DNA from 2 places in the Microbacterium lacusdiani genome. Region 1 is predicted to be linked to the other one. Evidence: predicted binding sites of a transcription regulator. Region 1 holds the regulator's gene; the other holds the start of a gene.
The links. The regulator LexA, encoded in region 1, represses DNA repair genes until DNA is damaged. The targets are predictions, from matches to a motif close to TCGAACANNTGTTCGA.

Region 1 (4,412 bases):
GTCCGTGTCGGCGACCGCGCACAGCACGGTCCAGCCGCCGGCCGAGCCGCCCTTGATCGCGATCCGGGCGGGATCCGCCAGACCCGCCGCCGCGAGCCCCCGCGCGGCGGCGGCCGTGTCGGCGACGTCGACGATGCCCCAGCGGCCGCGCAGCCGCTCGCGGTACGCGCGGCCGTAGCCGGTCGATCCGCCGTAGTTCACGTCGAGCACGCCGATGCCGCGGCTCGTGAAGTACGCGACCGCGAGCGAGAGCTCGCCCGACGCGTGCGCGGTCGGCCCGCCGTGCACGAGCACGAGGTACGGAGGCAGCTCGCCCTCGGGAGCGGTCGCATCCGGGTTGGTCGGAGGGTATGCGAACGCGTGGACGTCGCCGTCCGGACCCTCGAAGGTCACGGCGCGGGAGGTCGGCATCCATGCGGGGGCGAGCGCCGAGACCCCGCCGCGCAGCGCGGTGAGCGTGCGCGCGTCGACGTCCAGGAGCCAGAGGCCTCCGGGGACGCGGGTGCCGGCGCCCGTGAGCAGGACGCGGGAGCCCTGTGCGTCCCGCACGAGCACCCCGCCGGTGAGCGAGGTCTCCAGGCCGTCCACCGCGCCGCACGTCGGATCGATCACGATGAGCTCGTCGGCGCCGTGCGTGCGCACCGCGACGATCCGGCCGTCGTCGAGCGCCGCGAACCAGCGGGTCGCGAGGTTCCACAGCGGTCCGCCCGTGTCGGCGTCGGCGGGGTAGATCGGCTCCGGGCCGGTCGCGCCGAGGCCGTCGAACCGCACCCAGTGGAGGTTCCAGCGGCCCTCGGGGTCGGCGGTGAACATGAGCTCGTCGTCGCCGGTCCACTCGGGCTGCAGCGCCGAGATCCCGCCGTCCTCCGTGCGGCCCCCCGCGACCACCACGTGGTCCGCCACGCGCCCGTCGGGGCCGATCCGGCCCACGCGCAGCTCGGAGGCGTCCCACGGCATGTCCGGGTGGTCCCACGCGATCCAGGCGAGTCGGTCGCCGCGCGGCGCCGGGTACGCGAGGAAGTCCGAACCGGCCACCACGCTGAGGATCGCCTCGGGATCGTCGGCCGCGGAGCCGTCGAGCGGGATCACGACGATATCGCGCACGGGGGAGCGGTCGCCGGCGTGTGTCTCGCGCACGGCCCACAGCCGGCCCCCGCCGTCGGGACCGGCGGCGAACGTGAGGTCGCCGAAGCTCATCCCCAGGCCCGCCGGCGTGAGGGGCTCGGGCGCGCCGCCCACGGTCAACCGGTGCACGCGCTGATCCGAGCCCTCCACGAAAAGCAGCTCGGAGGCCGGCGTGACGGTCCACGCACCGCCGCCGTACTCGTGCACGCGCGAGCGCGCGTTCCAGGGCGCCGGCAGCAGCGCCTCGGGCTCGTCGTCCGTGAGCCGGAAGACCGCGGTGCGCCCCCGCTCCGACGGCACGCTCTCGCTCCACCAGATCTCGTCGCCCACGAAGCGCGCGCCGTCCAGGCGAGGCGAGCCTCCGGCGATGTCGGCTGCCGCGATCGGCGAGGGCCAGGATCCGTATGGGAGCGTCTGTGCCATGCCCCCACGCTATCGGGGAGCCCGCGGAGGTCAGACCGCGCGCATCACCGCGACGACCTTGCCCAGCACGACCGCCTCGTCGCCGAGGATCGGCTCGAACGCGGAGTTGCGCGGCAGGAGCCACGTGTGGCCGTCGCGCTGCCGGAAGACCTTGACCGTGGCCTCGCCGTCGAGCATGGCCGCGACGATGTCGCCGTTCTCCGCCGTGTTCTGCACGCGCACGACCACCCAGTCGCCGTCGCAGATCGCGGCGTCGATCATGGACTCGCCCGAGACCTTCAGCATGAACAGCTCGCCCTTGCCGACCAGCTGGCGGGGGAGCGGGAAGATCTCCTCGACCTGCTGATCGGCCGTGATCGGCACGCCCGCCGCGATGCGGCCGACGAGCGGCACCATGGCGGCGTCGCCGACCGTGGGCATGCCCGCGTCGAGGTTCTCCGCCGACTGGCCGGGGAGGTCGATCAGCACCTCCATCGCACGCGTCTTGCCGGGGTCGCGGCGCAGGTAGCCGCTCAGCTCGAGCTGCCCCAGCTGATGCGTGACGCTCGAGAGCGACTTGAGGCCGACCGCGTCGCCGATCTCGCGCATCGTGGGCGGGTAGCCCTTGGTCTGGATCGAGCGCTGGATGACCTCGAGGATGGCCAGCTGCTTGTCGCTGAGGCTCTTGCGGCGCCGCGTGCGGGGCTTCTCGTCGGCCGCAGCCGACTGTCCGGCGTCGAGGTTCGACGTGCTGGTGTCGACGGCGCTCATGTCCCGTGCTCCTTCGCTCCGACATCCGATGTCGGTGGCCCGTGGTGGAGTGTCCTTCATCGAAACGGTATCCGAGAACCACGCGGATCCGGAAGATCTGTTCGAGCGTGTCGCGTGACATCTCGGACCGGTTTTCGAAGAAGACGTTGACAGATTCGAATCTTCGAAGATAGATTCGGAACAGAGCTTCGCATCCGGCCCTCCCGGCCGAGCGCCGGATGCGAAGCCTCTCCGATCCTCTCGAGGAAGCTGAAGGAGCCGCAGATGACCACCGTGAGCATCACCGCCTACCAGGCCCCGGTCCGCCCCGCCCGTGCCCTCCGCACCGAGCGCGCCGTCCGCGTGGCGCCGGCGACGCGGCTGCGGGTCACGCGCCGCGGTCGTCGCGTGCTGGCCGCCCTCGCCGCGGCTCCGGTCGCCGCGGGCCTGGCCCTCGCCGTCATCAGCGGCGGAGGCGCCCTCGCGTCGCGCGAGGACGGCGCACCCGCCGGCACGTTCGACACCGTGACGGTCATGGCGGGCGACTCGCTCTGGTCGATCGCGGAGGAGATCGCTCCGGCCGCGGACCCGCGCGACGTGGTGGACGCGATCGTCGCGCTGAACCAGCTGCAGAGCTCGTCGGTCGCCGCCGGAGAGCGGCTCGCGATCCCGGCGGAGTACTCCTCGGCCCGCTGACGGACGAGAGGCCACCCGTCCGAGCGGCCCTAGCATTGAGAGGGTGACGGTCACTCTCGACGAACTGCCGATCCGCGACGACCTGCGCGGGCAGAAGCCCTACGGGGCACCTCAGGCGCCTCTCCCCGTGGCACTCAACGTCAACGAGAACACGCATCCCGTGCCGGCCGAGGTCGCGGACGACATCGCCGACGCGGTGGCCCAGGCTCTGCGCAACGTCAACCGCTACCCGGATCGCGAGTTCACCGAGCTCCGGCAGGGCTTCGCGCAGTACCTCGGCCACGGCCTCGACGAGAGCCGGATCTGGGCCGGCAACGGCTCGAACGAGGTGCTGCAGCACGTGCTGCAGGCGTTCGCGGGTCCCGGGCGCTCGGCGTTCGGCTTCGAGCCCACCTACTCCATGTACCGGCTCCTCACACGGGGCGTCGGGTCCGAGTGGATCGGCGGCACGCGCGGCCACGACTACACGATCGACCCGGAGGACGCGGCCCGCCAGGTGGCGGAGGCGCGGCCCGATGTCGTGTTTCTGTGCGCCCCCAACAACCCCACTGGCACGCCGCTGTCGCTCGACGTGGTCGAGGCCGTGTACGACGCGACAGACGGCATCGTGGTGGTGGACGAGGCGTACCAGGAGTTCGCGCCGCACGAGTCGCCCTCGGCGCTGACGCTGCTGGGCGGGCGCCCCCGCCTCGCGGTCTCGCGCACCATGAGCAAGGCGTTCGCCTTCGCCGGCGCCCGCGTGGGCTATCTCGCGGCCGATCCGGTGCTGATCGACGCGCTGCGCCTGGTCCGTCTCCCGTACCACCTCAGCGCGCTGACGCAGGCGGCCGCGACCGCGGCTCTGCGGCACTCCGACACCATGCTGCGGATGGTCGACGAGATCGTCGTGCAGCGGGACCGGATGTCGGCGACGCTCGAGGCGCTCGGCTACCGCGCGTACGAGTCGTGGACGAACTTCGTGCTGTTCGGCGGCGTCTCCGACCCCGCCGCGACGTGGCAGGCGCTGTACGACCGAGGCGTGCTCATCCGCGACATCGGCATCCCCGGCCACCTGCGGGTCACGGCCGGCACCGAGGAGGAGACCACGGCGTTCCTGGAGGCCCTGGCCGAGCTGGGCCGTCGCTGAGCGGAGGCCGTGCGCGGTCGCCGCGCGGTCCGGCGGCGACCGCGCCCCGACTAGACTCGCGGGCATGACGACTGCCCGAATCGCACGCCGCACCCGCTCCACCAGCGAGTCGAGCGTCGAGCTGGAGCTGAACCTCGACGGCACCGGCCGCAGCACCATCTCGACCGGCGTGCCGTTCTTCGACCACATGCTGACGGCGTTCGCGAAGCACTCGCTGACCGATCTCACGGTGACCGCGACGGGCGACACCCACATCGACGCCCACCACTCGGTCGAGGACATCTCGATCGTGCTGGGCCAGGCGATCCGCGAG
Region 2 (4,412 bases), on a different contig from region 1:
CCGCTACGAGGCCGGGCGCAGTGAGACGACCGGCTACGACGCCGAGCCCTGGCACCTGCGCTACGTGGGCCGGGGCATCGCCGAGGCGTACCAGGCGGGCGGCTTCCACACGCTCGAGGAGTTCTTCGGCCTGCCTGCCGCGCCGGACTACGACTGAGCGCTCAGAACAGCGTCGCGGCCTCCGGGATCGCGCGTCGCTCGGTCGCCCTCGTCGCCGCGGCCCGCCCGCGCGAGGTCGTCACGACCCGCGACGCCGTGGCGGCCGCCGGCGCGGGCCGGCGCCACGGATCCCCGTCGGAGCGGCCGTCGAGCCGGTGCGCCCGGATGAGCGGTCGGATGCGCTGCGACAGCATCGTCCGGTACGCCTGCGGCGCGTTGACGGAGGCGCCCGGATACAGGCCGCGGTAGGCGGGCAGGAGCTCCGGATGCTCGCGCGCGAGCCAGCGCATGAACCACGGCTTCACGCCGGGGCGCAGGTGCAGCGCGCCGTGCACGACCCTGGCCGCGCCCGCGGCCTTCACCCGAGCGAGTGCGGCGTCGAGCGCCTCGGGGGAGTCGGAGAGGTGGGGGAGGATCGGCATCAGGAACACTGACACCGCGAAGCCCGCGTCGGCCGCGGCGCGCACCGTGTCGAGGCGGGCCTGCGCCGTCGGTGTCCCCGGCTCGATCGCCTGCTGCAGCTCGTCGTCGTAGACCGCGATGGAGAAGGCGAGCTGGATCGGCACATCCTGCTTCAGCCGCGTCAGCAGCGGCAGGTCGCGCCGCAGCAGCGAGCCCTTGGTCAGGATCGAGAAGGGCGTGCCCGACTCCGCCAGAGCGGTCGTGATGCCCGGCATGAGCTTGTAGCGACCCTCGGCCCGCTGGTACGGATCGGTGTTCGTGCCGAGGGCGACCGGCTCACGGCGCCACGACGAGCGCGCGAGCTCCCGCCGCAGCACCTCGTCGACGTTCACCTTCACGACGATCTGCGAGTCGAAGTCGCGCCCGGCATCCAGGTCGAGATACTCGTGCGTCCCCCGGGCGAAGCAGTTGTGGCTGATCACGCCGTTCGCGACGAAGTCCCCCGTCCCGGTGGTGATGTCCACCATGTCGATGTCGTGCCCGAGGTCGTCCACGGACACGACATGCAGATCGGCGGCGGTCTTCACAGCGTCGCCGATGAGCTGCTGCTTCCGGCTGAGCGCCGGCCGGGTGGCGTCGAAGAACCGCTGCCGCATCGGCAGCCCTCCTGTCACTCGCACGGACCGCACGCCGTTGGGCCGGGGTGGTTCGATGACGCACGGGATGCCGACGGCCTCCAGGGACTCAGCGGTCAGGGAGAGCAGTTCTTCATCCTTGTTGCTGATCCGCAGGACGCCTCGCGAGCAGCTCCCCTCCGCATCGAAGATTCCGGCGAGGAAACCAGCCCGCCATTCGCGGGACCGCGTTCGCGGGATCGTGATCAGATGCTCGATCGCCGCGACGTCTTCCACGCGTGCGGTGTGGATCGCGATCATCTGCTTGCGTGCGCCCTCCGCGGCGCTGAAGGTTCGCGTTCGCGTGGGAACGCCGGAACGATCGAGGAAGTCCCGCGATCGGTCCAGGGCGGCGCGGTCGGTCTCCGTGAGCGCCAAGCGGAACATGTGGATGTCGCGGATGCGATCCGCGCTCCGATACGAGCGATGGAAGATCATCCCGTCGCCCCGGATCATGCCGGCGAGGTAGCCGCGTCGGTAGTGCGGCGTCGGCGATGCGGAGTCGGGCGGCGGCCCGCCGATGCCGAATCCCATCAAGCGGTTGAGGGCGGTGAGGTGGGGGCGCTGCTCGGGGCCCGTGGTGGCGCCGTGGACATGCTTCCAGCCCCTGTCGGTCAGGAACCGATGGTCGCCGCTCGCCGTGATCTCGGTGCCGTCGGCCAGCGTGACGCGATACGCGCGCTTTCTCGACGGCCACTTCGCGCGGACCGTCGTGCGCACGTAGCGTCGGTAGACACCGTGCCGCTCGGTGCCGACGACCTCGTCGCCGACGCGGATCTCGCGAAGCGGAACCTGGCGGCCGTCGGCCCGCAGGATCAGGGTGTCTGGGCTGAGGCAGTACACGCAGGCATGGGTGCATCCGCGATACGGGTTGATCGTCCAGTCGAACGGCGTGCTGCTCGAGCGCGGCACATGGTTGAGGGCCGACTTGGCGGCGACCTCGTGGAACGTCACGCCCGCGAATTCGGGCGTCGTCACCGAGCGGACGAGTCCGTCGAGCTGCTCCATTCCGGGCAGCGCGTCGGGGTCCGAGACGCCGAGCTCCTGTCCCTGCCATCGCATGGATTCATCGAACACCCGTTCTATCGCCAAGTCAAGCGAGATCAGAACACATGTGCGAAGCGATCCGGCCCTGGTGGCGCGGGTGCGCGCGTGCGAGACTGCGGGCATGACCGCGCGACTCGCCCTCCGAACCCTGGCTCCGATCGTCCTGGCCGGATCGCTGCTGATCGCCGGCTGCTCGGCCGGCGGCGAGGAGGAGGCGCCCGAGGGGGCGACCCCGCCCGCGGAGTCCTCCGCGCCCGCGGAGACGCCCGCGGACGAGGCGCCGTCGGGCGAGGTGGTCGATGAGGCCGTGCTCGAGGGGTACGTCGTGGCCGCGGGGCTCGAGCCGATCGACATCGAGGCCATGGGTGGGGTCGAGGGGCTCAGCGGCCTCTTCGCGGATGCGGAGATCGAGCCCGCCGAGTGCGCGGCCGCGGTCGAGAGCGGGCTCGCCATCGCGGAGACGAGCGAGAGCAGCATGGCCGTGGGCGTCGACGAGGCGACCGGCCAGTCGGGCGGAGTGGTGAGCTTCGCGGAGGCGTCGATCGCCGACGGCGCCGTGGAGTCGGGCCTGTCGAACATCGACGGCTGCGGCGAGATCACGATCACCATGGCCGACGGGACGTCGGTGACGAGCACCATCAGCGAGGTCCCGGTGTCGATCGACGGCGCCGACTCGGCGTACGGGGTGCAGACCGACTCGGTGATCGAGGGCACCGGCGCGATGAGCTCCGTGACCGTCACGGCGCTGGTCGACTCGCTCGTCGTGACCGGCAGCGCGATCGGCGGTGCGGAGGCGGCATCGGGCGCAGAGGACGTCGCCCAGCGGCTCGTGGACGCGATCGCGGCGGGCTGACCTACACCTTGCGGCGCCGCGGCGTGAGCCGCACCTGGGGCATGGGCGGGGCGGGGATGCGCTCGTCGCCGTGCGTGACGACGTGGCCGAACCGCTCGGACCCGGCCTCCCACTCCTCGCGGGCCTCGACGATCTCGTCGTGGTCCCGGCCCACGAAGTTCCACCACATCACGAGGTCGTCCGCGAACGGCTCCCCGCCCAGGAGGAAGAACATCGCGCCGCCGATCGTCGAGACCTCGATGCCGTCGCGGTTCACGCCGAGGTAGAGCAGGTCCAGGGCGCCGAGCGCGGTCGGCTCCCCCGCTCGCCCCGCGTGCGCGACGAGGTCGCCCTCCACCCCCGCGATCGCGTACTCCCAGTCGCGGCGGAACGGGATGCGCACGCGCGATCCCGGCGCCAGCACGACCTCCGCGCCCACGATCGGCGTGTAGACGGTGGCGGGGGACACGACGTCTCCGAGCTCGCCGACGACCACCGTGGCGTCCGCGTCGGCGCCCTCGAGGGCCGGGAGCCTCAGCGTCGGCAGGTCGGCATGGCGCTCGAAGTCCGGACCGCCGTGGCGGCGGCTCTCCGGGAGGGCGATCCACAGCTGCAGCGCGTCGAGCGGGATGGGATCGTCGCCGACCGAGTACTCCGAGTGGGAGATGCCCCGGCCCGACGTCATGATGTTCAGCACGCCGCGGCTGATCGTGACGTCGCTGTCGATGCTGTCGCGGTGGCGGACCTCGCCCACCAGCGGCCACGTCACGGTCTGCAGTCCGATGTGCGGGTGGGGCTCCACCCGCATCAGCGCCTCCTGCGGCCCGAAGCGGTCGAAGAAGCACCATGCGCCCACGGTCGGCAGGTCGCGCTGCGGCAGCGAGCGGTGAACCGCCATGGCCCTGACGCCGCCGAGCGGCACCTCGCGGGGCTCGAGCAGCAGCTCACGAGGGCCGTCGCACGCGTCGGCGGTGAGGTCCCACTCGTCGGTCGCGGCGTCGAGGCGCGTCATGCCGGGGACTCGCCCTGCGTCGCCGCGTCGAGCGGGGTGCCGCCCGGCCACTCCACGACCGCGCCGGCCACCTCGTTCTTCTGCAGATACGCCGCCACGAACGGGCACAGGGGGATGATCGTGTCTCCGCGGCGCGCGACGTCCGCGAGCGCCTCGGAGGCGAGCGCGTCGCCGAGCCCCTGCCCGCGGAAGGCGGGATCGATCTCGGTCGCGATCATCCGGATCCGGCCCTGGCCCTGCTCGAACCGGATGAAGCCGGCGACCGTGTCCTCGTGGGTCGCGTCCG

Region 2: a site for LexA is predicted at 2,305-2,320, ahead of ACYVGN_RS05585 (intein-containing Rv2578c family radical SAM protein). Genes of this name have one in related genera too.

Annotation. Positions count from the first base shown of each region.
Region 1 is NZ_BAAGXJ010000010.1:85,163-89,574, forward strand. Features, by position in the region: gene ACYVGN_RS08485 (S9 family peptidase) at 1-1,548, opposite strand, end outside; gene lexA (transcriptional repressor LexA) at 1,579-2,298, opposite strand; gene ACYVGN_RS08495 (LysM peptidoglycan-binding domain-containing protein) at 2,563-2,973, shown strand; gene ACYVGN_RS08500 (histidinol-phosphate transaminase) at 3,008-4,099, shown strand; gene hisB (imidazoleglycerol-phosphate dehydratase HisB) at 4,164-4,412, shown strand, end outside.
Region 2 is NZ_BAAGXJ010000005.1:15,786-20,197, reverse strand. Features, by position in the region: gene ACYVGN_RS05590 (M15 family metallopeptidase) at 1-157, shown strand, start outside; gene ACYVGN_RS05585 (intein-containing Rv2578c family radical SAM protein) at 162-2,297, opposite strand; gene ACYVGN_RS05580 (sensor domain-containing protein) at 2,404-3,135, shown strand; gene ACYVGN_RS05575 (pirin family protein) at 3,137-4,126, opposite strand; gene ACYVGN_RS05570 (GNAT family N-acetyltransferase) at 4,123-4,412, opposite strand, start outside.